Regions from separate parts of the Paenibacillus mucilaginosus 3016 genome, predicted to be linked through region 2. Evidence: riboswitches for the same ligand, from Rfam matches in the RefSeq annotation. Region 2 holds a riboswitch; the other holds the start of a gene.

Region 1 (14,703 bases), 2.3 Mb from region 2:
GCTCTTCACACCCGAAGATATCGACACCTTCCTCAGCCGGGACCCGAACTTCCTGTGCGTGTACCGGCATCCTGACTTCCACTTCCTTATCGATTCGTAACCCGGGGCATCCACCCAAGTTAGGCCGCTTCAGGACACCGGCCCAGGGCACCTCCACTCCTGCCGCATAGGATATACAGAAATAACTAATAAGGAGTGGTTACACGATGGCAGGATTTGGTGTAGACGCAGGATTTGGTTTGGACGCAGGGCTTCACGCGAACGCGCATCTCAACGCGCACACAGGGGTTGGTGCAGGTTACGGCCACGGTCATGGCTACGGCTACGGCGGCTTCACAACCGTTGGCGTCATCCTCGTACTGTTCATCCTTCTGGTCATCGTGACCCGCGCTTTCATCTAAGAAAGCCGACGCCGCCACGCCCCCGGTAACATCGGGTGAAGGCGGCTGCAGACCGGCTGGCTTGCTGCCAGCGGCCGGCCGGTCTGTCCGTCACGGAATCGTTCCTTCCTCACGCGTACATAGCACCACATTCCGGCTGCCGGTGGTCCGATAACCCCTTCCCGCCGGAGAGAAACCCGAGCGATGTCCTCGCCCTCATCCCCCTCTCTCCAGGACAGGGAGATGGGGGATTCCTTTTTTTCAGAGACCTCTTCCCCGCCGCACATCTTATGTAGTTATCTCCAAAGCACTCTCCGGATAAGGTGGATCATTCTGGCTGGACTCCAAGCGGAAGCGGCATCGCAGCACAGGATCGAGTCATCCTTTCGGAAGAATCAAAAAAACCGGCGGGATCACTCCCTGCCGGTCGGTTCGGATGGCTTCGCTCTTATTCGGCCCGGATCTGATACGTAGCCCGCTCGGTAACAAGCTGCAGCGCTTCGCCCTGGGGGGTTCCGTGCCATTGCCCGAGCAGCGGAATCTCATACTGATCCTGCGGCAGCGGCGGGTTCTCGTCCCCGTTCAGGATCGTACCGCTTCCATGCAGGACAAGCTCCCTGCGCGGAATGTACTCGTCGCCCCGGTTCGGAATCCCGTCCCGGAAGCTCACCTGCTCGAGCCGGATGCTTGTGAGATCGAGATCCTCCTGCTCCCTCTTCTCGATCTGCAGCGTTTGTCCCTTGTGCGAATCCAGCCATGCCGTGATCTCATCGAGCTGTGACATTGCTTCTCATCCTCCCTGGTTCGGATTTCTCATCCCTGCCTCTGAACATAAGGCTAGTATGAGCAGAATGCCGCCGATTCTACACGCAGCCATGACTCTTTTTACCCCGGGGCTGCGGGGAACAAACGAAGTGCCCCCCCGCCTGCCGCTGCCTGCTCTTCACTGCATCAGCCCTGCTGCCGATGGATAAAGTAAACCAATAGAGAGAAGGAAAGGAAACCTCAAGCCATGAACATCCTCAACATTTATGCCCGGGACTGGCGCAATATCGCCAAGGTGCCTACCGGCATCTTTCTGATGATCGCACTTGTCCTTCTGCCTTCCGTCTACGACTGGGTGAATCTCGTGGCCGTATGGGACCCTTACTCCAATACCTCCGGCATCCGGATCGCCGTGACCAGCCAGGATGAGGGGGCCTCAGTGCAGGGCCGGACGATCAATGTGGGCGCCGAGGTCATAGAGAGCCTGAAGAAGAACACGAAGCTCGGCTGGACCTTCGTGGATGAACAGGAAGCCGAGCGAGGGGTGGATGAGGGGGACTACTACGCGTCCCTGCTCATTCCGCGCGACTTCTCCGCCAAGCTGACCAGCATTCTCAGCGGAGACCCCCAGAAACCCGCCATCGTCTATACCGTCAATGAAAAAATCAATGCCGTGGCCCCCAAAATCACCGGCAGCGGGGCCTCTTCCGTCGCCGGCCAGATCCGCGAGAACTTCATCGCTTCGGTCAGCGAGGCGATCCTGACACAGCTGCGGGAAGCCGGCATCCGGCTGGAGGAGCAGCTGCCGAGCATCCGGCGTGTGGAAGACGGCGTGCTCGCCCTGGAAGCCCGGCTGCCGGAGATCGCCGCCCTGGGGCAGAAGGTGCTCGAGCTCGAAGCGAAGCTTCCGGCCATCCGCTCCAAAGCGGAGAGGGTTGCCGGCCTCGAGGAGCGGATTCCGGAGCTGCAGGAGGCCGGCGCCGCCATCCTCCGGGTGGAAGAGCACTGGCCGGAGATTCAGACGGCGGCCGGCAGCATCGTTCGGCTGCAGGAGAAGCTTCCCGAGCTGCAGCGGGCCGCAGGCATCGTCACGGAGCTCGACCGCAATTTCTACAAGGTCGAGGATGTCCTGGTGAAGGCCGCGGAGGATGCCCGGAAGGCAGGCGCCGTCGTCGATGCCGCCCTGGCGGCGCTGCCCAAGCTTGCCGCCATTGCCGAGGACGGAGGAGCCTTCGCCGCAGGGCTCTCCGGCTTCCTCGAGAAGCATCATGACGCGCTTGCGGCCCTCCCGCCCGTCGTGAAGCAGAATCTGCTGCTTCTGCAGCAGACGGCGGACAGCGTAACCCAGCTGACGGAGGCCCTGCAGGCTGCCGACCTTGACCCCGAAGCCGCGCTGGCCCTGCTCTCGTTCGTGCAGGATCGGCTTGCCGCCGGCACGCAGGCGCTCGGGACGACGATCGATCTGCTGACCCGGCTGAACGGGAGCGTCCAGAGCCCTGCGCTCACCGAGGCGGTTTCGCGGCTTGAGGAGATCCGGACGAAGCTCAGCCGGCAGGCGGAGCTCGTCCAGGGGATCTCGGCCGCCCTCCGTCAGGGGGCCCAGCCGGCCAAGGAGCTTGTTGCTTCGCTGAACGCCCTCTCCAAGGAGGTCAGCGCGGGCCTCGGGTCCATTCTCGCCCGCTACGACAGCGAGATCGTACCGGCGGCGGCCGAAGCGCTGGCGCTCCTGGAGCGGACGGCGAAGAATGCCGCCGCTGTGCTCCAGGCGGCCTCCGGGCAGCTGCCGAATATCGAAGCGCTGCTCCGGGACGCCCAGGCCGGCATCGCCTTCGGGCAGGAGCAGCTCGCCGCCCTGCAGGGCGATCTTCCGCGGATCCGCACCGGCCTCAGCGAAGCGGCAGCCGCCATCGGCGAGAACATGACCCGCTTCACGGACGCCGTGAACCGAGCGGTCCCGTTCATCCGGAACGATCTGCCGAAAGTCGAGCAGCGGGTTCATGAGGCAGCCGATTACGTGCGCAGCGACCTGCCGAAGACCGAAGCGGACATCCGGCGCATGTCCGCCCTGATCCGCGAGAAGCTCCCGCTCGTGGAGTCCGGCGTGCACATGGCCGCAGACCTGGTGCGCACGGAGCTGCCCGCGCTGGACAGCGCCGTCCGCAAGGCGGCGGATCAGATCCGGGCGGTCAAAGGGCACCGGGGCGATATCGAAGAGCTCGCCCGGCTGCTCCGCGGGGACATTCAGCGGGAGAGCGACTTTCTCGCGAACCCTGTGGTCCTTGAAGAGAACCGCAAGTACCCGGTGCCCAACTACGGCTCGGCGATGGCCCCTTTTTATGCCGTGCTGTCCCTGTGGGTCGGCGCCACCCTGCTCATCTCGCTTCTTCGAATCGATGTCGATGAGTCGTACGGTCATTATAAGGGCTATGAGCTCTATCTCGGCCGGCTGCTGACCTTCCTGACGATCGGCGCCCTGCAGTCGCTGTTCCTGACGCTCGGCGATATTTACCTGCTCGGCGTCTATGTGGTGGACAAGGGCTGGTTCGTTCTCTTCTCGGTTCTGATCAGTGCAGTGTTCGTGACGATTACCTACACCCTCGTGTCCGTCTTCGGCAATACCGGGAAAGGGATTGCGATCATCTTCATGGTGCTGCAGTTCACAAGCTCGGGCGGCACGTTCCCGATCGCTACGGCCTCGCCCTTTTTTCAGAGCGTCAATCCCTTCGTCCCGTTCACCTATGCGATCTCTCTGCTGCGGGAGACGGTGGGCGGCATGCTGCCCAAAACCGTCATACGGGATGCGCTCTGCCTGCTCGCCTTCATCCCGGCCAGCTATGCGCTTGCCCTCGGATTGAAGAAGCCGCTGGCCCCTTATACCAAACGGGCTGCGGAGAAAGCGAAAATGACCAAGGTGATCTCGTGACCGGGGCGGGACAAACAAACAGACCGGATGTCCCGGGGGTACATATACTGGGGGTGAGGTTCAATTCAAGAAGAGGAGTGAAACATCATGTCTTGTCCGAAATGTCCGACCCAGCGGGTATTCGATCCTCCGCGCAAAGTGTACCGTGACTTCTATCATCCGCAGATCGTCGAGGTGATCCACAACGTCGAGATCGTCAACCGGCATCACTGCGTTCCGGTTCCGTGCCACATCGTCACGTATACGGTCCGCGATGAGTTCTGCCCTTCCCCTCTGACGGGCGCGGCTGAAGCGCAGGTCCTGTCGAAGAAGAAAAAGGCGAAACGCAAATAAGGCGAAACGCCTGCAAAATGAAACAGGCTGACGGAGGAGTTCCGTCAGCCTGTTTGGTTTGTGTCTGAACCGCGTATGTCTGTGCTAAGGCCGCCGGCTTGCCGGGACAAGCCCGGCCTTCGCAGCGTCACGAGCCTCCGCCTGAGCCTTCCGGGGCAGGCCCTCTCCAGTCCATCATTCTCGTGCACACCTGCCGGAGCAGCTGTGGATCGTGAGAAATAGCCAGAACGCCGAGGCCCCTGCGCTCCACCTGCTCCAGCACCACCTGCCAGATCTGGGCCTGGGTGATCGCATCCAGCATCGCCGTCATCTCGTCGGCGATCAGGAAGCGGGTGCGCGGGCCGAGCGCCCGGGGCCACGCAGAAGCGCTGCAGCTCCCCGCCCGAGAGCTCGGCCGGCCGCCGGTCCAGCCACTGCGGTGCGATGCCCAGGGCCTGGAGCAGGCTCTCCTCGCTTCCTCCGCCCTCTTCCAGCACCTTCTTCATGGTCCAGCGCGGGTTGACTGCCTGCTCCGGATGCTGGAACACCAGCTGCACCGGGTGGTATCCCTTGTCCGGCAGCTTCCCGCCGTCCAGGGTCACCTGCCCTTCGTGCGGCTGGAGGTACCCGGCCAGAAGGCGGCCGAGCGTCGATTTGCCGCTTCCGCTGGGTCCGCCCAGCCCGACGACCTCGCCCGGGCCGATCCGGCAGTCCAGTCTGCGGAAGAGCAGCCCGCCCCGGACATAGCCGTAGGCCAGCCCCGTCCCCTGCAGGCCGGCGGCGGCCGGTCCGGGGGCCTCCGCTTTCAACCGAACGTCAGGCTCATGTCGCATGGACGCACCTCACCGTTCCGCCCCGCAGCTCCCGCAGCGGAGGCCGTTCCTGCCCGCAGGCGGTGTCCGCCTGACCGCAGCGCGGGGCAAAGGCACAGCCGGGAGGCAGCTCGCCGGCCGCCGGCTGGAAGCCCGGCAGCGGAGTGAAGCCGCTGCCCGGGAGCGCCCGCCATAAGGCCCGCGTGTACGGGTGGCGCAGCGCCTCCCCCCGGCCGGCGAACTCGGCGGCGGCCGCCGTCTCCACCACGGTGCCGGAGTAGAGCACCGCCACCCGGTCCGCCACCGTCAGCGCGGACTCGATGTCGTGCGTGATGAGCATGACCCCGCAGCCCCCGTCCGCCAGCTCCCGAAGCCGTCCAAGCGCCTCCCTCACCGCTTCGCTGTCGAGCCCCGGGGTCGGCTCGTCGGCGATGACAAGCCCGGCGCCGCCGGCCGTGGCCGCCGCCAGGAGCACGCGCCTCGCCATCCCGCCGGAGAGCTGGAACGGGAAGAGCTTCTCCACCGCCTCGGCCAGGCGGTACCGGCGGAAGAGGCTGCGCTGGACCGCGGCCGGATCCCCCTCGTTCACGCCGTAGCGGACCTGCCGTCCGGCCTGCAGCAGGGGATCCAGGAACGTGACGGACTGCGGGACCAGCGCTATCTCCCGACCGCGGACCGCCGCCTGCCTCGCCGGCGTCAGCTCCTCCCCCCGGAACCGGAGGGTGCCGGTGACCTTCGTCTGGCGGGGCAGAATGCCGAGAACCGCATGGGCCAGCAGACTCTTGCCCGACCCGCTGGAGCCGACCACCGCCAAGATCTCTCCTGTCCCAACGCTCAGGCTCAGCCCCTGCACGGGGGTCAGCTCTTTCCGAGAGCCCAGCCCCCTGCCGGGCGCCGGGAAGCGGATGGTCAAGTTTTCCACCTGGAGCAATGCCGTCATTTCCTTCCTCTCCTTCTTTTCACTTTCATGAGAAGCGCCCAAAACAAGGGTGTACGCCCCCATTTGGGGCTCCGCTCTTGTCCGGCTCTACTCCTGCCTGCCCGGCAGATCGGCAAGCTGCCGCAGGGCCTCCCCCAGCCGGCCGAAGGCCAGCACCGTCAGGAGCAGGCAGAGGCCCGGAAACAAGGCGAGCCACCACATCCCCGTCGACAGATGCCGCATGGACTCCGACAGGATGATGCCGATCGCCGGCTCGTGCGGGGACAGGCCCAGGCCGACGAAGGTAACCGCCGCTTCATGGAGGACCGCATGGGGAAAGACCAGCAGCAGCCCTACCAGCAGCTGCGGTACGAGATGCGGCAGCATATGCCGCGTCGCGATCCACCATCTCGAGCGTCCGAGGCGCGCGGACACCTGCACGAATTCGGCCGACCGCAGATAGAGCACTTCCGCCCGGATAACCCGGGAGAGGGACGGCCAGTGCGTCAGGGCCACCCCCACAATGACTCCTTTGGCACCGCCCCCGAGGACAAAGGCGATCAGGATCAGGGCCACCAGATGCGGCACGCTCAGGAACAGATCGACCAGCCACGTGACGAGCCGGTCCGCGGCTCGGCCGCCCGCCGCGGCCAGCAGACCCAGCGCTGCGGCGATCAGGACGCTGACGGCCCCGGCCGTCAAGCCCACCTGGGTGCTGAGCAGCAGCCCCTTGAGCGTACGCGTCAGCATATCCCGGCCGAGCCAATCCGTCCCAAAGGGATGAGCGATGCTTGGAGGCAGGTTGCGCCGGTCCAGCCGGCTCTCCAGCCCGCTGCCGTCCAGAAGCAAGGCCCCCAGGATGAGGAGGACGAGCAGAACGGCCGCCGTAACGGCCCCCGGCCAAGCCCGCTTAGGCTGCCGGTGTATGGGCGCCGAGACAGGATTCTGTGTTCCAGGATTCATCCCTCTCCCCCTTCCCGGAGTCTCGGATCGATCCCGCGGTAAGCCAGCTCTGCGAGCAGGTTGCCGCTGAAGACGAACACGGTGCTGAAGAGCACGATCCCGAGCAGCAGCGGCACATCGCCCCGCAGCCCGGCCTCCACCGTGGCCTGCCCGAGGCCGGGATAGGAGAAGACCTGCTCGGCCAGCACCGCGCCGCCGAACAATTCGCTGAACGAGGCGAACAGCAGCGTCACCGCCGGCAGGGCTACATTGCGCAGCCCATGGCGGAAGAAGAGCCTGAAGCCGTGGTCCCCCCGCGCTCTGGCGAAGAGGATATAGTCGGTGCCGAGCACCTCGAGCAGCTTCTCCCGTGTATGAAGGGCGATGGGCGCAATCCCTACGATGCTCAGGGTCAGTGCAGGGAGAATCATATGGTGAATGCGCTCGGCCAGCGTCACCTCAGAGGCCGGCACTCCCGCAGGCACGCTGAGTCCGACAGGGAACCAGCCCAGCCGGACAGCGAAGAGGAGCAGCAGCAGGAGCCCGAGCCAGAAGGCCGGTGTCGCCGCCAGCGTATAGCAGAACCAGCGGATGAACCGGTCCGTCCAGGTTCCCCGCCGCATGGCGGCCAGCACGCCGGCGCTGAAGCCCAGAGCGCCGGAGAACAGCCAGGCCGTGCCCATCAGCGCGGCCGAGCTCCGGAACCGCTCGGCGATCACCTCGGCCACCGGCTGACGGTAGATCATGGACTCGCCGAGATCGCCGGAGGCCAGCGAGGTCAGCCACTTCGCGAAGCGCTCCGCCGGCGGGCGGTCCAGCCCCCAGTGTGCGGCGATCGCTTCCCGCTGCTCGCTGCCCACCCGCATCAGATCGGCGCCGATATAAGCCTGCACCGGATCCACCGGCGAGATCTCCACAAGCGCGAATGAGATGACACTTACGGTGAGCAGGAGCAGCACCAGCTTCGCCGCCTGCCGCAGCAGCAGAAGCGGCAGGTCGGCCCGAGCCGCCGGCTGCTGCCGGCTCTCCCTTAAGGCTTCCATCGCCAAGCCTCGATGTTCGCCGTCACAGGCCAGCCGTGGCCGTGCGGATGAATCTGCTGCCGCCCGATGTCGAGCCCCTGCTTCACCAGATACAGGTGGTCGAGATTCACCAGCCAGGCCCACGGGGCGTCCCCCCTGCCGCTAAGGCCCGTCGTGCCGTCCCATTGGGCTTTGCGCCAGTATTCCAGCGCTTCATTCTCGCTGCCCGCCCGCAGGGCCTGATTCATATAGGCATCCACGGCGGGATTGCTGTAATAGCCCGGGTTGTAGTAGTCCACGCCGCTGAACCGGCTGCCGTACACATGGTACATCTCCAGCGGGTCATGGCTGCCGAAGCCGAAGAGCACCGCGCTCGCATGCATTTCCTTCTCGATATCGTCCCAGCTCTTGCCATGCACCGTGATGCGGACGCCCAGCCCCTTCAGCATGTCGGCGGACGCGATCGCAAGCGACTGGCGGGTCACGTCGCCGGAGGGGTAGAGCAGGGGGAATTCCGCCTTCAGGCCGCCCTTCTCCCGCACACCGTCTCCGTCGCTGTCCTGCCAGCCTGCAGCCTCGAGCAGCTTCCGGGCCCCCGGCAGGTCCCCGTCGGCCACCACCGCCTCCTTGTTGAACCAGGGAAGCCCGTCATTCAGCGTGTAAGCCGGAGTGCCGTAGCCTTCCAGAATGCCTTCCACCAGCGCCTTGCGGTCAAGCGCCTTGTTGACGGCCTGCCGGATGGCCGGATCGGCCGTAACGTCGTTGCCGATGGGATATCCTTCAGGCGTACGGCCTCCCGACTTCACGAACGGGAACAGGATGCCCCGGTTATCCACGGAATGAACCGCCTCCAGCCGCATGCCGGCCGGCAGCCCTTTGCTGAACGCCGGAGGGACCGACACGATGTCCGCTTGGCCCGCCTTCGCCGCCGCGAAGGCCGCATCCTCGTTCAGGAAGAGGAACGTCAGCTTCTTGAACGACGGTTTGGCCCCGTAGTATTCAGGGTTGAGCTCGGCGATCAGCTGCTGTCCTTTGTCCCACTGCACAAGCTTGTAGGGTCCCGATCCCACCGGCCGCTCCCCGTACGCCGGACCGTGGGCATGCTTCGGTACAATACCCGTGGACACCAGCATCCCCACGAAAGCAGACTGGGGCTCCTTCAAGGTGAACACGACCGTGTAGTCATCCGGTGCGGCCGTCTCCTGCAGATTGCCAAGATCCAGGGCGGCTCCGCTCTTGGCCGCCGTATCGAACGTATACTTCACATCCGCCGCCGTCAGCGGCTTTCCGTCAGAGAAGCGGACGTCCCGGCGCAGCTTGACCGTCCAGACCCGGCCGCCCCCTCCGGTCTCATAGCTCTCCGCGAGATCATTCACGATCTGAAGGTCGCTATCCCGCTTCAGCAGGGTGCTCTGGAACAGCGGTGAGCCGTACCGTCCCCAGCCGGTGGTCGGGTCGAAGCCCGCTTCCGGCTCACCGCCGATCGCCAGCACCAGCTCCTCCTTGGGGAGGGCCCCAGCGCCCTCTCCTGCGGCGGGCACCACAGCCTTGCCGGCCGTACAGCCGGAGAGCATCAGGGCCCCGGCCAGCACAGCCCCCAGGGCCCATTGCCATTGGATTTTCACAACGTCCACCCTCCTTCCACCATCAGGTAATCCGTAACACAAAACGTTTAAATAGTAACACAGATCATGGACAAAGTCATCGCTTTGTGTTACGTTGAGGAGGAAAAGATTAGGTGCCCCGGGATAAGACCGGGGGTAACAGGGAATCGGGTGCAACTCCCGAGCGGTCCCGCCACTGTATTCGGGGAGTCCCGCCCACCCATGTCACTTGATGACGCAAGACATCAGGGAAGACGGGCGAAGATGATGAGCCGAGAGCCAGGAGACCTACCTAATCCGAGCACCCAGATGCCTTCGCGGAGAGGAGAGGTGTACGAGACATGATGCGGCAGGGGCAGCCCGTTGCCGTCTATTGCGACGTACCCGTGACCAATCCCTTGGGATTGGTTTTTTTGTGCATACCTATTTTGACACGGGAGGAATTCAAAAGAACATGCCATCATCCAAACCTGCTGCCACGCTGCTGCTTGTCCTCGGACTCACGGTATACCTGCTGGCCGGCTCACCGCAGTCCGCATACGCCATGCACATCATGGAGGGCTTCCTTCCCCTCGGGTGGACGCTGTTCTGGTGGGCGGCGTTCATTCCGTTCTTCGTGCTGGGGCTCCGGTCCCTGCAGCGGATTACCCGGGAGGCCCCCGAGCTCAAGCTCCTGCTCGGCCTCGCCGGCGCCTTTACGTTCGTGCTGTCGGCTCTCAAGATTCCGTCGGTGACCGGCAGCTCCTCGCATCCTACCGGAACCGGCCTCGGGGCCGTGATGTTCGGCCCGCTGCCCATGAGCGTGCTCGGCTCGATCGTCCTGCTCTTTCAGGCCCTGCTCCTCGCCCACGGCGGGCTGACGACCCTCGGCGCGAACGCCTTTTCCATGGCGGTCGCTGGTCCTATGGCAGGCTATGCGGTGTACCGCTCCCTGTCCCGCGTCTCGGGCCGCCCGAAGCTCTCCATCTTCGCCGCGGCAGCCGCAGCCGATCTCACTACCTACATTGTGACATCCGTTCAGCTGGCCCTCGCTTTCCCTGCCGAAAGCGGCGGGGTCCTCGGCTCGCTGGCCAAATTCGGAGGGATCTTCGCTGTGACACAGGTTCCTCTGGCTGTTACGGAAGGACTGCTCACCGTACTCATCTGGAACTGGCTGCAGGCCCACAGCCCCTCGGAGCTCTCCCTGCTGCAGAGCCGAATGAAAGGAGTCCGTACCCATGACTAATACGGCCAAAAACCTGCTCATCCTGACCGCCGTCATCCTGCTGTCCGCCGTCCCCCTCCTCCTGGTGGAGGGAGACTTCGGCGGTGCGGACGGCGCCGCCGAAGAGCTCATCGGCACCATCGCCCCCGCCTACGTCCCCTGGATCGCCCCTCTGCTGGAGCCCCCGGCCGAGACGGAGAGCATGCTGTTCGCCCTTCAGGCGGCGGCGGGCGCGGGGTTCATCGGCTATGTCTTCGGCTACTTCAAGGGCCGGGCCACCAAAAGCAAGGAGGGCAAGGACGCATCATGATCCGGCAGATCGATACGATTGCCTGCACGAACCGGATGGAGGACGTCTCCCCCCTGTGGAAATCCGGGCTTGCCGCCGCCCTGCTCCTGCTCGCCTACGCCGCACATGGACCGGTCCAGCTGCTGGTCATCCTCTGGATGCTCCGCTGGACCCTCCGCCATGCCGGGGTGCCGCCGCTCTTCTACTTGACGCTCCTCGGCAGCGCCTGTGTGTTCTATGCCGCCAGCCTGCCGGCGCTTCTCATCGAATTCGTACCGTCGGCCACTCTGCCTGCGGCCTCTGACGCCGGCGCCGCAGCAGAGAGCAGGTGGACCCTTCTCTCCCTGCCTTCCTGGACGGTGTATGTAACAGGAAACGGACTCCACACGGCTGCCACCCTGTTCCTGCGGATGCTGGCCGGGCTCTGCTGCATGTTCTTCCTGATGCTGACGACGCCCTTCCCGAAGCTGCTGCTCGTCCTGAGAACCCTGCGGGTGCCATTGCTTGTGATCGAGCTTATGCAGATCACCTACCGGTTCCTCTTCCTGCTGACGGAGACGGCCCAGCAGCTCTATACCGCCCAGCGGGCCAGAGGAGGCCAAACCGGCTTCCGGCGACGGCTGCAGGACACGGCGGCGCTGGTATTCCGCCTCTTCGGCCGGACGATGGAGCGCTACAAAGGCCTGTCCCAAGGCCTTGCCTCACGAGGCTATACGGGGGACATCCTGCCGGCATCCGAGATCGGCAGATTCGTGCCGCCGCGCTTCCGGCGGGAAGGATGGGCGGGGCTGCTCCTGCTCCTCACCGCAGAGGCCGGACTTCGCTGGGGAGGGGGCGCCTGAATGAGCATCTTGCCTGAGCGTGAGCGGAGCAATGTCTCCCCGCCCCTACTGGAAGCACGCGGTCTTGCTTTCAACTACCCGGGCACACGGCAGAATGCGCTGCACGGGCTGACGCTGTCCATTGCCGCCGGACGCAAAACCGCCATCTGCGGCCACAACGGCTCCGGCAAATCAACCTTCCTCCTGCATGCCGTCGGCATTCACCGCCCGGCAGCCGGACAGCTGCTGTGGAAGGGACAGCCGGTCTCCTACCAGCCCTCCGCCCTGCGGGAGTGGCGGCAGCGGGCGGGCCTGGTATTCCAGGATCCCGAGCATCAGCTGATCCTGAACACCCCGTATGAGGACATTACGTACGGGCTGCGGAACGCCGGCATCCCGGAAGCCGAGATCCGCCGGCGCACCGGCGCCATCCTGGAGTCCATGGGGCTCACGGCCCTGGCCGACACGCCGATCCACCACCTGAGCCTCGGCCAGAAGAAGCGCACCGCCCTCGCCGGGGTCCTGGTGCTGGAGCCCGAGCTGCTTCTGCTCGACGAGCCGACGGCCTACCTGGACCCGGCCTCGGAACAGCGGCTGGTCGGTGAGCTTGACCGGATCCACGAGAGCGGCGTGACGGTGGTGATGGCGACGCATGATACGAACCTCGCCTATGCCTGGGCCGACCGGGTGCTCGTGATGGACGGCGGCCGCTGCCTGCTCGAAGGCACGGCGGAGGAGGTCTTCGGCCGCAGGGAAGACCTTCGCTCGATCGGCATCACACTCCCCTGCCTGCTTGAGCTGTGGGAAGCGCTCCCCGCCTCCGTGCGCGGCAGCGCCCCTCCCCCGCGCAGCACCGCGGAGTTCAAGCGGCTCCTGGCCGGCTTCTGACCGGAACCGCTCCACAGCCGGCTTACGCCCCCGATGCAGCCCAAAGAAGCTGACCTCCGCACTCCTGCGGTCGTCAGCTTCTTTTTGGGCATCCCTTTCAATTCAGCTCAGCCGATAATGATCCGGCCTTCCGGATACCGGTACAGCTCCTTCGGCGGCCGGCTCTGCAGCGCAAACGCAAGCGTGACCAGCCCGACCCGTCCGACGAACATCAGCAGGATGATGACGCCCTGTCCGGCCGGCGTAAGCTCCGGTGTCAGTCCCATGCTGAGCCCCACTGTACCGAAGGCGGACGTCGCCTCGAACAGGACGGTCATGAAATCCCGGTCCTGCAGCGTCAGCAGAATCATCGTGGCCGACACAATCACCCCTACGGCGATCAGTGCCATGGTAACCGCCTTCTGGATCAGCCGCTTCGGCATGCGGTACCGGAACAGCACCACATCCTCCTTGCCCGTAAGTACAGCCCTGACGGCCCCTACAAGAAGCGCGAAGGTCGTAATCTTCAACCCGCCTCCCGTCGAGCCCGGAGCCGCCCCGATGAACATCATGATCACCATCATGAACTGGGTGGCGGCATGCAGTCCGGCGATATCCACGGTATTGATCCCCCCCGAGCGCAGGCTGATGGCGTGGAACACGGAGACGAGCAGCTTGTCCTCCAGCGCCATAGGGCCCAGCGTACGCTCATTCGCAAACTCGAATACAAGGAAGATCACCGCACTGGTTAACGTCAGCAGCCCCGACACCGACAGGACCACTTTGCTGTGCAGGGACAGCCTCCTCGTACGCGGATAGTCCACGAGGTCGGACATCACGATAAAGCCGAGTCCTCCCGCCACAATGAGGAACATCGAGACGAAATTGATGCCCACATCATGCACATAGGGAACAAAGCCGCCGATAATCTCGAATCCCGCATTATTGAACAGGGAAACCGCGTGGAATACCCCATAATAGAGAGCCTGTTTCCAGGGCACCTCCTCCGCCCACTGCGCCGCAAAAACAAGGGAAGCCCCCGCTTCCACCGTAAACGCATAGATGAACACTTTGATGATCAGCCGGACAATGCCCTCCACGCTGTCCTGGTTCAGCGATTCCTTGAGCACGAGGCGGTCTCTCAGCGAGATTCGGCGCCGGAGCGCCAGGGCGATCCAGGTTGCCGTAGTCATGAATCCGATCCCGCCCAGCTGGATCATCACGAGAATGACGATCTCCCCGAACAGGGAGAAGGTCCTGCCCGTATCCATCACCACCAGGCCGGTGACACAGGTTGCCGACACGGCGGTGAACAGCGCATCCATCAGCGGGATGCGCTGGCCGCTCTGTGAAGCCGCCGGCAGGGCCAGCAGGAACGTTCCGACCGCGATGATCAGAGCGAAGCCCGCGGCCAGGATGCGCGGCGGAGTAATGAACGATTTGTTTCCAACCAAAGGGCTTCCACCTCCTTCTATTCAGTTGTAGGGATCGCACCGCCCGGCAGCGAGACAACGCTGTTCCGGGGCGGCACGGTCCGTTCCTTTTACAAAATCGGCGACAGCAGCCTCGAGATCGATTCCTTGAAGCGGATCCAGGCGGGTCTGCGCCGGTACTCCTGCAGCGTGAGAATGCGGGACACCGCGATATCCCGGTGGAACGCCTCCGTCAGCTCGCGGCAGATCCCCTCGTCGTAGAGGAAAGCGTTGACTTCAAAGTTCAGCCTGAAGCTGCGCACGTCGATATTCGCCGTTCCGACCGAGGCGGCCTGCCCGTCAACCACCAGCGTCTTCGCATGGATAAAGCCGTTCCCGTAGAGATAAACGGTCGCCCCCGTCTTCAGCAG
Region 2 (14,703 bases):
TTTGGCTTCCAGAGAAGCTGGGGAAACCTAAGGATGTCATCTTGAAACTGCATTCTCTGGATGGGCCGGAGATCGCGCCGATCGTCGTGCCTGTCGAGCCGTTCGACGATGCGAGCTTCGAGGATTCCTACGATATGAAGCGCCACAGCTACCGGGTCCGCGGGGCCTACCTGCCGTATGCGGGACGCTGGAGAGTGGAAGTGCGCGTCATGGACTCCGAGGACACCGAGACCGTGTATAACTCCGAAATCCGTGTGTATTAATTTCTAAGAGGGGCGGGGCGGAGGCCTCTAATAAATCCGCTGCGTTCTGTCGAAATATAAGGTGAACTATTCTAGAATCTATTGTCCATTTCTCCACAGCGAAATAACAATGGAAGTACACCTTTCAAGAAGGAAGCAGAGGATTGACATGGTCTACAAGGACAGCCTGACCGGCGAAGGGCCGCCCAGGAAAGCCTGGCGGGACTGGATATTTCAACATGCTTCATTGATTCGATTATGGTTTACGCTGTCCGGGGCCGAACTGATTATTCTCGCTCTTGGGCAGCTGCTTGGAGAGAGTAACGATGTGCTGGATGTGACCAAGTCGGTCATTGTCATTCTGCTGACCGCCCCGGTCTTCTATTTTACGATTCGGTGGTACGAGGTTAAGGTCTGGAGCGTCTGCTTGGCCGTATTGTGTATCCTGTTCGGTGCCGAGATGCTCGAAATGCTCGTGAGGCTGAGCCTCGGAGGGAACATCTACTGGGCCGAATCGGGCATGGATCTGCTCTTGACCCTGCTTCTCGTCGGACCGCTCATGGTCTGGATCGCGTCGGATATCCGGCGGAGGGAATTCACCGAGCGGCAGCTGAGCTATCTTGCCTACTATGATCCTCTCACAGGGCTGCCGAACCGACAGATGTTCCAGCAGTCGCTGACGATGGCGATCCATTCGGCGAACCAGAGCCGCCGGAAGCTGGCCGTCATGTTCATCGATCTCGACCGCTTCAAGAACGTGAACGATACGTTCGGACATGCGTTCGGCGACCAGCTGCTGGTAGAGGCGGCGGACCGCCTGAAGTCGGGACTTGGGACGAGTGACGTCGTGTCGAGACAGGGGGGGGACGAGTTCACGGTGCTGGTCAAGGACGCGGAGCAGCCGGAAGACGCGGAGAAGGTGGCGAACCAGATCCTCCAGCTGCTCAGCCAGCCGTTCACGATCGAAGGCCATGAGCTGCGCGTCGGCTGCAGCATCGGCATCGCGATGTATCCGCAGGACGGGGAGGACTCCATCACCCTGATGAAAAATGCGGACACGGCGATGTACCGGGCGAAGGAATACGGGAAGAACGGCTGCCAGTTCTACCGAGCCGAGATGAACGATACCGTCATCCAGAAGCTGGTCATGGAAGAATGGCTCAACAAGGCGATCGAGCTCGAGGAGTTCGTTCTCTACTACCAGCCGCAGGTCGATATCTTCACGGGCAAAATGAACGGCATGGAGGCGCTCCTCCGCTGGAAGCATCCGCGTCTCGGGTTCATCTCGCCGGGGGAATTCATTCCGCTGGCGGAGGAGACGGGCCAGATTATTCCGATCGGGGAGTGGGTGCTGCGTGAGGCGTGCCGGCAGAACAAGGCCTGGCAGGAAGCGGGCTATGCGCCGCTGAAGATGGCGGTGAATATCTCGCCGATCCAGTTCCACCAGCACAACTTCGTTCAGATCGTACTGAACGCGCTGGAGGAGAGCGGTCTCGATGCGCAGTACCTGGAGCTCGAGATCACCGAAGGCATCGCGATGTATCACGTCGACCAGGTGATCGAGAAGCTGCGTACCCTGAGAGCGCACGGGCTGCATATCTCCATGGACGACTTCGGGACGGGCTTCTCCTCGCTGAGCTATCTCAAAAAGTTCCCGATCACGAAGCTTAAGATCGCGCAGCAATTTGTCCGGGATATCCCCGAGGATCCGGATGATGCGGCGATCGTGCAGGCGATCATGGCGATGGCGCTCAGCCTGAAGCTCAACGTGATCGCCGAAGGCGTGGAAACCGATGCGCAGCTCTCGTTCCTGCTCGACATCAAGTGCCGTGAGATCCAGGGCTACATCTTCAGCCGGCCGGTGCCCCCTTCGGACTTCGAGGCGCTGCTGAAGCAGAACGAGGATTAAGCGCTTTGGGCGGCGGAGCATCACGGATTCAGTGGGGAAGACAGGAGCTGTATGTACACCCGGCTCCGGCTGCCAGGCGGGCGTATAGGTGCTGCGGGGCGGATGGGCAGGAGTCAGGCGGCCTGGTGTTCGTTCTAACGAAGAATCGTATGGTTTCGGCTTCAACGCCAAAAGAAAAGTCCCTTATCCGTTTGTTGGATAAGGGACTTTCCTCGTTTACACTGCGGCCCCCTTTTTTACAACGGGTGGAGGCCTCATTCAGGAGAGTCCCAGGGACACTCCCTTCATTGTGATGCGATAGTCCGCAGGCACTCTATTGAAGACGAAGTCCGGGGCTTGAAGGGAGACTTATGAAGCTGGGCTCCCCGATGATCGCGGGAACGGAATACCGAAGACACCCGCGCCCTATGCTTAGGCTTCATCCTCACCGCTCCAGTGCTGCGGATGGCCTTCGCCCACGTAGGCGGCTGCCGCGGCGTTGGCGATGACCTGCTCGGGGCTCTTGCAGCCCGGGATGACGGCCGTGACGGCCGGGTGCTTCAGGCACCACGCGAGCGCCCAGGTCGGCATCTCCATGCCCGACGGCAGCTCCTCGGCCTTGATGCGACGAACCTCCTCGAGCTTCAGACGGGTCTGCTCGGGGTCATGGCGGCGGCGCACGTCATCCTCGGCGAACGTGTCGCCGGGAAGGTACTTGCCGCTGAGATAGCCGCTGGCCAGCGGTACGCGTGCCAGGACGCCCAGGTTCTGACGGATGCACGAAGGGAAGACGCGCTCCTCCGGTTTGCGGTCCAGCCGGTTGTAGACGACCTGGATGACCTGCGAACCCACTTTGTCCGAGGAGTCGGTCTGATGCAGGTTATCGTTGCTGGCGATCGAGGTGCCGAGATGGCGGATCTTGCCGGCCTTCACCTGCTTGTCGAGCAGGGTCCAGAGCTCGTCCTGGTCGAAGGCTTCGTCGGAGCCCGAGTGGAACTGGTAGAGATCGATATAATCCGTCCGCAGGGCTTTCAGGGAAGCATCCAGCTGATCGAGCACTTCCTGCGGGGACCAGTGCTGGCTCCGGTCCAGATGGGCGTGGAACTTATGCCCGAACTTCGTCGCGATCACCCAATCCTCCCGGCGCCTGCGGGACACATAATCGCCGATGAGCGATTCCGACGTGTGGTCGCCGTAGCATTCCGCGGTATCGATCAGGTTGATGCCCGATTCGGCCGCCTGGTCCAGAATCGCGTCCACCTCCCCTTGGGAGAACGGCTTGCCCCACTCGCCTCCGAACTGCCATGTGCCCACGCCAATAACGGATACTTTGAGATTCGTCGAGCCCAGCTTGCGGTATTTCATGATTCGTCCCCTCCTGCGGGTTATGGTTGGGTTGGTTCCTGCCTGGTCCTGCCCTGCGCCGGGAAGCCATACACCTGTACGTCTGATAGCTTGTCGCTATAGCTTGCCCGGCCGCGGGCCGCTTCTTCCAGTTTTTATGGAAGGTATTCGTCTTTTATTGTACAGGCCGGGGGAGCAGGGATGCAATTGGGAGGCGGGGGAGCTTGGGCATGGATAGTACGGTGGTGCGTGGTGGGGAGAGGATGAGCTGTTCATACATAACAAGGGAGGCCGATCGGACTATGGACAATAGGGGGGACAAGGGATAGAATGAAAAACAAGCAAATCCACCGCATGCGGGTGTAGTTCAATGGCAGAACTCCAGCTTCCCAAGCTGGTGGCGTGGGTTCGATTCCCATCACCCGCTTAACAAAGTCAGAATGCACACCAACCCGAGGGCCTAAAGGTCCGTGGGTTGGTGTGTTTTTTATTGAAGCGATCCTTCATAACTTTCTCTCCTCTGGGTACCGTATTCAGGTAGACCCAGGAAAGGAGGGAAACAGGATGTCGCGGAACACGACGAACAACAACGGCAAAGGCAGACAGCCGGGCAACAACCAGGACTCCGACGCAGCCGAGTCGACGAAGGAGAAGAAGTAAACAGCACGAATCATGGAAGCCCTGAAAGAAGCCCAGTCGGGATCTTTTTAGGGCTTCTTCTGCTGCGGCCGTCTGTGGGGCAGCTCATCGGATGAAACGACGCTCAGCTTGAGGAGATAAGCCCAAGGTGCCTTTTGGGCGGATTGGAGCGGGTCGAAGCTGATGTCTGTGTCGCCAACCAAGGCGAAGATATAAGCTCCCTCGGATTCCCGAGCGGTCAGCGGCTGATTAATGGGGCTCCAGATGTGAATGGTACTTTCGGCAGTGGGCGGCAAGGTCGTGCTGCTGGAAGAGGATCCGCTGCTGCTCGGAACGGCATAAGTGGCTTTTATTTTCCAGGCGGATTCCTTTTCCAACGAGAGCTGTTGGATCGTATAGAGGAATTCGCCGGTCTTTGGAGGCGTGTCCGGGGGGCTAAGTTGAAAGTTAAATACGGACTGCACCCCTTTATTCTCCCCATCTTCCCACAATTCCACTTCAGCAAGAAGCAGCTTACCGGAAGCGGTGCTGCGGATGCGCACCCCCGCGGCGTAGCCGTCGACGAGGGCCTTGAATTTGGCGTCGTTCCCCTGAAAGAGATCGAAAGGCTCGATCGAGAACACGCCGGGCGGGGGAGTGTCCTTCACGTTCGGAGCGGGACTGCCGGGAACCTGGCAGGAGGAGAGCAGAAGAAGAATCAGTCCCAGGGCTAAGCCCATGAGGGGCGGATAACGGTGCTTCGATAACCGGCTGGATAACATGGAGCGGCCTCCTTTTTTACCGTTTTCTTCTATAATAAATATAGACTGGAAGAGAGGCCGAAAGGTTACATAAAGCTACAGAAGGAGCCGGCTGTCGCCAGCATTAAACCTGTGGACAGCAAAAAGGACGCTACCCCAGCGTCCCCACGTAAAACTCGGTTTCCCTCCGGATATGCTCGACGAAGACCAGCGGAAGCTTGTCGAGTACGAGATTGCCGGCTTCGAGCCGCTCCAGTTCGCGGAGCGATACCAGGAAGGCCTCGGTCTCCCGCCGGACGATCTCGCGGAAGCGAGTAATGGCGGGAAAGTCGGTGAGCCCGGTCCGCAGGAACCCGGCCAGCTCTACGGCATACGCGTACGCATCTTCGAAGCGCTGGGTATGGCCGATGTAGGAGCGGACGAGTTCTTTTTCCACCTCGTCGAGGGCTCCCTGGATGACAAAGGCGTCACCGGCGAGAACGGGCAGCCAGAGCAGATGGCTTCGAAGCTGCGGGTCGGTGCTGCTTGCGCCTGAAGAGCTGCCGAGCACGCGCAGGGCTTCTTCGTTCTCGGACACGGTGTGGCTGATGTAAGTCGGGGTGAGCAGGGATGCCGAGCCCCTCGGTGAGCTGTCTTCTCAGCAGATGCAGCAGAAAAATCCGCAGGGACTCCGCACCGGGCAGCAGCCGCCGCGGATTGGCGGAGGGGTCTTCCTTCAGCCGCGTATCGAACCAGCGCAGGTAATACAGCGCCCTCTGGCGTTCGGCCTCTTCCTGGGACGAAAGCGTATCGTATACGAACAGCGCGTGGTCCCGCAGGTTCCGGGTCCAGAAGGCGGCTGTGTCGGCGTTCAGCATCATTCGTTCCTCCTTTCGGGCAGACAAACACGTCTTCCTTCATATTTATGTCGCCGCGGGAAGGATGATGTCGGCTGAGGCCGAAAGATGCGGTACGGAAGGGGAGTGAAGGTTCTTCAGCGGCTTTCCTGCTGCATGGGCGGCCGCTCTGCTTTGGGCAGGTTGCGGCACACGAGCCGGTAGGATTCGTCTAACATGTCCAGGATCTCGCCTTCGCTTAAGCTGCCGTCGAGCACGACGGTGTTCCAGTGCCGCTTGTTCATGTGGTAGCCGGGGAGGACGGTGTCCGGATGGCTCTCCCGCAGGAGCCAATTGGTTTCGGGATCTCCTTTGAGGTTGGCGCTGGGCCGGCCGCCGTGGGTGCTGAGGAGGGCAAACATCTTGGAGCCGACAAAGAGCACCGGCATCGCCGGATCGAACGGATAGCGGAGGGTGACGCCGGGCTTGGCCAATCCCTGCTCAATAAGATAAGCATGATTCATGAGGGCGGTCTCCTTTTCATATAATGGTTCGGCAGATGAAAAAAACGGTGGGTCCACACTGCGGAACGGTCATCTTGAGCATACCCCATACGGCTCTTGTTGAACAGGATTACGATAAGGGGCCGGAGCGTGGAATGGTCTGGAGTAGGGTGATGAGGCGAGGCTGCCCCTGCTGTATGACCGCTGTTCGGGAGGAAGGACCGAGGAGGTGCCGGCAGGCAAAAGGGCGTGGGCAGCCGGGAGGCGTTTAGCGTGAGCCGTGTGGCCGGGCTGCGCGGTAGACAGTTTCGGAACGGACGTGCTATCATGAAGAGTAATGCAGGATTTACCAAGCTGATGACCAACCCGACAATTTCATATATGGTAACGAACAGGTGACGACATCCCTGCCGGCAGGCAGAGGATTCGGATGAAAAGGGAAGCCGGTGAAATTCCGGCACGGTCCCGCCACTGTAAGCGAGGAGCTTCACCGATACGACAAGCCACTGTTGAGCATTCGATGGGAAGGCAGCGGAGTGAAGCGATGAGACGCAAGTCAGGAGACCTGCCTGTTCGGCTGCGGCTGTATTCTCCGGGGGATCCCGGCGGTGCGGTCCGCATCCATTCACCATGCGACCTACGCGGATAGGGAGGTGAACGAGAACGGCAGCAGGCTGTACCCCGCTGGCCGGCAGGATCGATCGGGCCCATGAGGCTGAGCGGTCCGCTGCCGGGACCCGGGTACGTAAGACCTTGAACCGCAATCGTCCAAGCATCTTCCATAAGGAGGATGCTTTTTTTGATGTTCCGGATAGATCCGCAGGGCTTGCAGGGAAGCGTGAAGGTTTGGGAGAGCGGAGAGGGGGAGCAGGATGAAAGGCAAATTATTGATTATCGGCTTCGGACCGGGGAGCTTCGAGCACATTACGCAGCGGGCGCGGGAAGCGATTCAGGAAAGCGATGTCGTCATCGGATACAACACGTACGTGGATTTGATCCGGGGACTGCTGAGCGACCAGCAGGTCGTGCGTACAGGAATGACGGAGGAGGTCTCCCGGGCACAGGAAGCGGTGCGCCAGGCGGAAGCGGGCCTTAAGGTGGCGGTCATCTCGAGCGGTGACGCGGGGGTGTACGGCATGGCCGGTCTTGTCTACGAGGTGCTGATGGAGCGCGGCTGGCGCAAAGAAACCGGCGTGGAGGTCGAGGTGATCCCCGGGATCTCGGCAATCAACTCGACCGCATCGCTGCTCGGTGCGCCGGTCATGCACGATGCGTGTACGATCTCGCTGAGCGATCACCTGACACCCTGGGAGCTGATCATCCGCCGGGTGGAGGCGGCTGCTGCTGCGGATTTTGTCATCGCGCTGTACAATCCGCGCAGCGGAAGGCGTACCCGGCAGATCGTCGAGACGCAGAAGATGCTGCTCAAGTACCGTTCGCCGGACACCCCGGTCGGTATTGTCAAAAGCGCCTACCGTGACCGCCAGGAGATCGAGGTCACCACGCTGGAGGCCATGCTCGAGCATGATATCGGCATGCTGACGACCGTGATCATCGGCAACTCGACGACCGTCGTGTATGACGGTCTGATGATTACGCCGCGCGGCTACCAGCGCAAGTATACGCTGGGTGCAGACGTGCAGCCGCTGCGGCCGCACGAGCGGCTGCGCCAGGAGGCGGAGCCATGGTCGCTGGAGGCGACGGCGGCCGGCGGCACAGCGGCGCAGCAGGCGTCGGAGCGGGCGTGGCCGGTAGGCGACGAAGACGACGGCTGGGAGGCCGAAGAGGCGGCCGGCGGCACGGCGGCGCAGCAGGCGTCGGAGCGGGCGTGGCCGGTAGGCGACGAAGATGACGGCTGGGAGGCCGAAGAGGCGGCCGGCGGTGCGGCGCAGCAGGCGTCGGAGCGGGCGTGGCCGGTAGGCGACGAGGACGACGGCTGGGAGGCCGATGAGGCGGCCGGCGGCACGGCGGCGCAGCAGGCGTCGGAGCGGGCGTGGCCGGTGGGCGACGAGGATGATGGCTGGGAGGCCGAAGAGGCGGCCGGCGGTGCGGCGCATGACGCGGCGGTGCTGCGGGCAGCGGTGCGCCCGGCGGGCGGAAGCGCAGCGCCGGTAGGCGACAGCCCGGCTGCAGCGGCGGCCGGCGTCCCGGCGTCGAGCGCCGCTGTCGCCGTAGCCGAGCGCGAAGCGGCACCGGCGGCGGCCGGCGCCGCGGGGCCGCTGGCCCTGGCGCTGGAGGCGCTCGGACGCGTAAGCGGTCAGGGCGCCGCACCGGCAGCAGCAGGCGCTGCGGCGGCTGCGAGGCTGTTCCGGCAGGAGGCGATCCTCGAGTTCGCCGTCTCGCCGGGGTTGGCCGAGAAGCGGATCACCAGCGCCCAGATGATGCTGCTGGCCGAGGTGGTCGGCGAGAAGGGCTCGATGGAGTACACGCCGCACCACCAGCTGCTCATTCGGCTGAAGACCGCGGACCCGGACAGCGTCACGAAGCGGCTGAGGGCTGCCGGACTGCTGCTCGCCCCGGTGGGCGACGTAGTACAGCTGAAGGCGTGCGACTTCTGCAATATGGACAAAGGCGACTCGGTGCCGTATCTGGAGCAGATCCACGGAAAGCTCGGCGGCATGAAGGTGCCGAAGGAGCTCAAGATCGGCTTCAACGGCTGCGGGATGGCCTGCTATGGTGCCGTGAAGGAAGACATCGGTATCGTTTACCGGCGGGAGAAGTTCGATCTGTTCCTCGGCGGCAAAACGGTCGGCCGCAATGCTCATCCCGGCGTGCCGGTGGCGGAAGGGATCGAGCCGGACCGGCTGATCGAGACCATTGAGCGCATCGTCCGCGGGTATGCGGACAAAGGACATCCGAACGAGCGGTTCCATAAGTATTTTGCCCGCGTCAAGGAAGTGGAGGGCTTCAAATACCGCGAACCGGCTGCGTTCGAGATCGAAAATGCCCTCTGCGGCGATTAAGCAGCAAGGGGATACATCCAGGCATAGGCGATAAAAGCGCAGTACTGCGGTATACTCTGCTTTTCTTGCTGACGTGATGCATGGGGCTCCGGTAGAGCCCTCGCACAATGATTTTATCCCTCGGGGGAAAGCCTTCCCTGTCCGCAGAGGCGATTATTCTGCGGCTCAGCGCAAATAACGGAACTGGGATGCCTTATTGAGCCGTTCCAGAGGGGGAAACCCGGAAATAGCGGAACTCAGGTTCCTTATTTCGGCTGCGGGGGCGGCTCAAGCCCTGTCCAAGGAGAAATAGCGAACTATACTTCCGCTATTTACGAAAAGAGCCCGCTCGAGAGGTGAATAGCGAACTACAGTTCCGCTATTTGTGAAAGAGGCGGCTACCGAGGCTAAGCACCATTTCAAAATAATGTAGCGGACAAGTGGAAAAAGATGGCGGGTCCGATCATATAACGAGGGTACAAGGAGGGTGACGTATTGAAGGCGATATTATTTGTAGGACATGGCAGCCGGGATGCGGAAGGGAATCAGGAAGTGAGAGAGATGGTGGACTCCCTGACGAGCCGGCTGACGGTGCCGATTGTGGAGACGTGCTTCCTGGAGTTCGAAGCGCCGTCGATCCGCACCGGCATTGCAACGTGCGTGAAGCGGGGGGCGACGCAGGTGGCGGTCGTGCCGATCACGCTGTTTGCGGCGGGGCATGCGAAGCTGCATATTCCGGCGGCGATTGATGCGGCGCGTCTGCAGTATCCGCAGGTGCAGTTCGATTACGGCCGGCCGATCGGGGTGCACGAGCTGGCGCTCGACATTCTCACCTCCCGCGTTCAGGATGCGGGTTTCGATCCTTCGCTGGCGTATGACGATACGGCGCTGCTGGTTATCGGACGGGGCAGCAGCGATGCGGATGCGAACAGCGATTTGTTCAAAGTCTCCCGCCTGCTGTGGGAGCGCCTGAAGTTCAAGTATGTGGAAACGGCTTTCATCGGAGTGACGGCTCCCCTGGCGGATGAGGGAATCGAACGCTGTATCCGCCTGGGGGCGAAGCGGGTGATCGTGCTGCCTTACTTCCTGTTCACCGGGGTGCTGATCAAGCGGATGGAGGCGATGATGGCCGAGTTCGCGCTGAAGTATCCGGACCACAGCTTCGTGCTGGCCGACTACTTCGGGTTCCATCCGATGCTGCGCGAGATTCTGCGTGACCGGGCCGAGGAAGCGCTGATGGGTGAGGCCAAGGCCAACTGTGACATGTGCCAATACCGCATCGAAGCGCTGAAGCATGCGGACCACCATCATCACGATCATGAGCATGGGCACGACCATCATCATCACGACCACAATCATGATCATCACCATCATGACCACGGGCATGTGCATGCGCATGATCACAGCCACGGGCATGATCATGATCACGATCATCATGACCACACGCACAACCATGACCACACGCACAACCATGACCACGCGCACGATCACAGCCACGACCACGCGCACAATACCAGCACCAAGCCGGCGCCGGAGGCGGGAAAAGGGGTGCCGGTATGATCCTCGTCCTCGCCGGTACGAGCGACGCCAGAGAGCTGGCGCTGCGCATCCAGGCGGCGGGCTATCCGCTGCTCTGCACCGTCGTGACCGAGAGCGCGGCCTCCTCGCTGGGGGAGGCCGGCCTGCCGGTGCAGACCGGGCGCCTGAACGCCGAACAGCTCCGCGGGCTGATCGCGGAGCGCGGCTTCCGCGCCGTCGTCGACGCTTCTCATCCGTTCGCGGAGGAAGCGTCGCGCAACGCGATGGCGGCGGCGGAAGCCGCCGGCGTGCCGTACGTGCGCTACGAGCGGGAGCGGGGCCAGTATGCGGCCCACCCGAAGCTCCACTTCGTCGACGACTACGAACAGGCGGCGGAGCTGGCCGCCGAGAAGCGGGGCACGATCCTGCTCACGACGGGCAGCAAGACGCTGCAGATTTTTACCGAGAAACTGCTGGGGCTGCCGGATACGACGCTGGTCGCCCGCATGCTGCCCCGCAAGGACAACATGGAGAAATGCGAGGCGCTCGGGCTGCCTCAGAAGCACATCATCGCGATGCAGGGTCCGTTCGGCAAGGAGCTGAACCAGGCGATGTACAAGCATTACGGCGTCACCACGATCATCACCAAGGAAAGCGGGCAGGTCGGCGCGGTGGAGGAGAAGCTGTCCGCCGCCCTCGAGCTCGACATCGATACGATTGTCATCGGGCGCCCGCAGCTGGAGTACGGGGTGACCCATTCGGATTTTGAAGGCGTGACGGCCGAGCTGGCCGGACTGCAACTACTACAGGAGGTGCGGGACTAATGGATTTTCGTACGGAGTTCAAGCCGCTGAGCGTTCAGCCGCAGGAGATTGAGGAGATTTCGTTCAAAATGATTACCGAGGAGCTCGGCCCCCACGATTACTCGGACGAGCAGTTCAAGGTCGTGCAGCGCGTTATTCACGCCTCCGCGGATTTTGAGCTCGGGCGCAGCCTGCGCTTCCATCCGGATGCGATCCAGGCCGGCATCCAGGCGATCCGCAGCGGCCGTCCGGTGATCGCCGACGTGCAGATGGTGCAGTCGGGCATTTCGAAGCCCCGCATTGAGAAATTCGGCGGCGACGTGCGCGTCTACATCTCGGACCCGGATGTCATGCAGGAGGCGAAGCGCCTGAACACGACGCGGGCGATTATCTCGATCCGCAAGGCGGCAAGGGAAGCGGACGGTGCGATTTACGCCATCGGCAACGCGCCGACGGCGCTGCTCGAGCTGATCCGCATGGTGAAGGACGGCGAAGCAAGGCCGGGCCTGATCGTCGGCGTGCCGGTCGGATTCGTGTCGGCGGAAGAGTCGAAGGACGAGCTCCTGAAGCTCGACATTCCGTTCATCACGAATATCGGGCGCAAGGGCGGCTCGCCGGTCGCGGTGGCGACGGTCAACGCGATCTCGCTGCTCGCGGAGCAGATGGGGTAAGAGGCCATGGCGGAAGCGCAGAAGGACGGCAAGGAAGACAAGCCGCTGCGCCACGGATACACCACCGGCGCCAACGCAACGGCGGCGGCCCAGGCGGCGCTCGAAGCGCTGATCGTGCAGGAGGGGCAGACGCACTCGACGATCCGGCTGCCCATCGGGCAGGAGGTCACCTTCGAGATCGTCGCCTGCTCTTTCTCGCCGGAGCGCGCCTGGGCCGAGGTCATCAAGGACGGCGGCGACGACCCGGATGCGACGCACGGCGCCCGCATCATCGTCGAGGTGAGCTGGCGCAGCGAGCCGGGCATTGAGCTCGACGGCGGCGTCGGCGTCGGCCGGGTGACGAAGCCGGGGCTGCCGGTCGAAGTGGGCGAGGCGGCGATCAATCCCGTTCCGCGCAAGATGATCCGCGAAGCCGTGACGAACGTGCTCAACCGCTACGAGCTCATGCACCGCGGGGTGCGGGTGGTCGTCTCCGTGCCGGACGGCGAGGAGATCGCCAAGAAGACGCTGAACGGCCGGCTCGGCATCGTCGGGGGCATCTCGATTCTCGGGACCCGGGGCATTGTAGTGCCTTTTTCCACAGCGGCTTACAAGGCGAGTGTGGCCCAGGCGATCCGGGTGGCCGTCAAGGGCGGCTGCACCCACGTCATCCTGTCCACGGGCGGACGGACCGAGAAGTTCGGCATGGACCTCTATCCGGAGCTGCCGGAAGAGGCGTTCGTGGAGATGGGCGATTTCGTGGGATTTGCGATCCAGCAGTGTGCGAGGCAGGGGATCCGCAAGGTGACCCTCGTCGGCATGATGGGCAAATTCTCCAAAGTGGCCCAGGGCGTCATGATGGTGCATTCCAAGAGCGCGCCGGTCGACTTCGGCTTCCTCGCCCGGATGGCCGAGGAGGCAGGAGCTTCCGAAGAAACGCTGGAGGAGATTCGGGGGGCGAACACGGCGGCGCAGGTCGGCGATCTCATGGACGGGATGGGCTGCAGCGCCTTTTTTGACATCATGAGTACTTATTGCTGCAGGGAAGGCTTGAAGGAAGCGGCGGGCAAGGAACCGCAGCGGGAGATGGACCTCGAGGTCGAGACGGTCATCATCTCCATGAAAGCGAAGCTGCTCGGGAGGCAGAGCCTGAAGTGGGGCGAAGCGTAAGCCCGGCAGCCGCGGAAGGTATGGGCAGAGAGGGTGTGCGAAGGAGCAATGACTGGGGAACCAAGCAGGGAAGCGAAACGAATTACCGTGATCGGCATCGGGGACGACGGGGCGGCAGGTCTGCCGGCTGCGTATATCGAGCGGATCCGGGGCAGCGAGGTGCTCATCGGCGGTGAGCGGCAGCTGACGTTCTTCGAAGAACATCCGGCGGAGAAGATCGTGCTCAAAAGCGGGCTCGGTGAGCTGGTGGAGAAGCTGCGCGCGGAGGAACGTCCCGCGGTGGTGCTCGCATCGGGCGACCCGCTGTTCTACGGCATCGGCGGCTACCTGGCGGGCAAGCTGCCCGGCCGGGTGGAGGTGCTGCCGCAAGTCTCGTCCGTGCAATTGGCGTTCGCGCGGATGGGCGAGAGCTGGCAGGACGCCCTGATCACAAGCGTGCACGGGCGCAGCATGAAGGGCCTGGCCCAGCGGATCGACGGCTGCGCCAAGGTGGCGCTGCTCACCGACGAGAAGAACACGCCGGGGGCAATTGCGCGGTACCTGCTGAATTTCGGCATGACGGAGTATCGCGTGTTCGTCGGCGAGAATCTGGGCGGGCCGCAGGAGCGTACGGGCTGGCATGAACTGGAGACGCTTGCGGAGACGCCGGATGATGCATTTTCGCCGCTCAATGTGGTGGTGCTGCGCAGGAGGGCAGACGCCGAAGCGCCGCCGGCCTGGCCGCTCGGCATCGACGATGGGGAATTCGCCCAGCGCAAGCCGGACAAGGGGCTCATCACGAAGAAGGAGGTCCGCATCCTCTCGATCGCGAACCTCGGCCTGAAGCGCGACAGCGTCGTGTGGGACATCGGGACCTGCACGGGCTCGGTGGCGATCGAGGCGGCACGGATCGCCCGGGACGGAGCGGTGTATGCGGTGGAGAAGAATGAGGGCGACCTCGAGAACTTCCGCCAGAACGCCCGCAAGTTCCGCACGGACATCACGGCCGTGCATGCGAAGGCGCCGGAGGGGCTGGACGGGTTCCCGGGCCCGGATGCGGTCTTCATCGGCGGCAGCGGGGGCGAACTGCGGGAACTGCTGGCTCTCTGCTGCGCGAGGCTGAAGCCCGGCGGGCGGATTGTGCTCAATGCGGCGACGATCGAGAATCTGGCGGCCGCCTCCAAGGCGTTCGGCGAGGAGGGCTTCGAGACGGACATTACGCTCGCCCAGCTCAGCCGGAGCAAGCCGATTCTTGACATGACGCGCTTCGAAGCGCTGAACCCGATCTGGATCATTACCGCGAAGCGGGGCAAGGGTGATGCTGGGCCGGACGGGGAACCCGCGGCATCGACGGGCAGGAAAGAGAGGAAGAAGAACGATGAGTAAGCTCGGCACGTTATATGGACTGGGAGTAGGGCCCGGGGACCCGGAGCTCATTACGGTGAAGGCGTTCCGCCTGCTGAAGGAGTC

What was found. A riboswitch is a leader RNA that binds a small molecule or an ion and turns the genes downstream of it on or off. The one in region 2 is predicted to bind cobalamin.
Region 1: linked by a shared signal. The riboswitch ahead of PM3016_RS05175 (energy-coupling factor ABC transporter permease) and the one ahead of cobJ (precorrin-3B C(17)-methyltransferase) in region 2 are both predicted to bind cobalamin.

Annotation. Positions count from the first base shown of each region.
Region 1 covers NC_016935.1:1,140,033-1,154,735, reverse strand. Annotated here, with positions in the region: gene PM3016_RS05225 (C40 family peptidase) at 1-100, shown strand, start outside; gene PM3016_RS05220 (DUF3309 family protein) at 207-401, shown strand; gene ymzB (protein YmzB) at 829-1,164, opposite strand; gene PM3016_RS05210 (YhgE/Pip domain-containing protein) at 1,393-4,068, shown strand; gene PM3016_RS05205 (hypothetical protein) at 4,156-4,401, shown strand; partial or broken gene PM3016_RS05200 (ABC transporter ATP-binding protein) at 4,529-5,213, opposite strand; gene PM3016_RS05195 (oligopeptide/dipeptide ABC transporter ATP-binding protein) at 5,203-6,132, opposite strand; gene PM3016_RS05190 (ABC transporter permease) at 6,220-7,074, opposite strand; gene PM3016_RS05185 (ABC transporter permease) at 7,071-8,096, opposite strand; gene PM3016_RS05180 (ABC transporter substrate-binding protein) at 8,084-9,700, opposite strand; cobalamin riboswitch at 9,795-9,989, shown strand; gene PM3016_RS05175 (energy-coupling factor ABC transporter permease) at 10,134-10,904, shown strand; gene PM3016_RS05170 (energy-coupling factor ABC transporter substrate-binding protein) at 10,897-11,193, shown strand; gene cbiQ (cobalt ECF transporter T component CbiQ) at 11,190-12,014, shown strand; gene PM3016_RS05160 (energy-coupling factor ABC transporter ATP-binding protein) at 12,015-12,881, shown strand; gene PM3016_RS05155 (TrkH family potassium uptake protein) at 12,989-14,314, opposite strand; gene cls (cardiolipin synthase) at 14,404-14,703, opposite strand, start outside.
Region 2 covers NC_016935.1:7,608,321-7,623,023, reverse strand. Annotated here, with positions in the region: gene PM3016_RS31595 (copper resistance CopC/CopD family protein) at 1-263, shown strand, start outside; gene PM3016_RS31590 (putative bifunctional diguanylate cyclase/phosphodiesterase) at 412-2,151, shown strand; gene PM3016_RS31585 (aldo/keto reductase) at 2,563-3,495, opposite strand; tRNA gene PM3016_RS31580 (tRNA-Gly) at 3,831-3,901, shown strand; gene PM3016_RS31575 (hypothetical protein) at 4,182-4,874, opposite strand; gene PM3016_RS40520 (DUF2935 domain-containing protein) at 5,005-5,430, opposite strand; gene PM3016_RS40515 (RNA-binding protein) at 5,321-5,713, opposite strand; gene PM3016_RS31565 (MmcQ/YjbR family DNA-binding protein) at 5,827-6,192, opposite strand; cobalamin riboswitch at 6,548-6,758, shown strand; gene cobJ (precorrin-3B C(17)-methyltransferase) at 7,044-9,134, shown strand; gene PM3016_RS31555 (sirohydrochlorin chelatase) at 9,609-10,673, shown strand; gene cobK (precorrin-6A reductase) at 10,670-11,455, shown strand; gene PM3016_RS31545 (precorrin-8X methylmutase) at 11,455-12,105, shown strand; gene PM3016_RS31540 (cobalt-precorrin-5B (C(1))-methyltransferase) at 12,112-13,254, shown strand; gene cbiE (precorrin-6y C5,15-methyltransferase (decarboxylating) subunit CbiE) at 13,303-14,619, shown strand; gene cobI (precorrin-2 C(20)-methyltransferase) at 14,612-14,703, shown strand, end outside.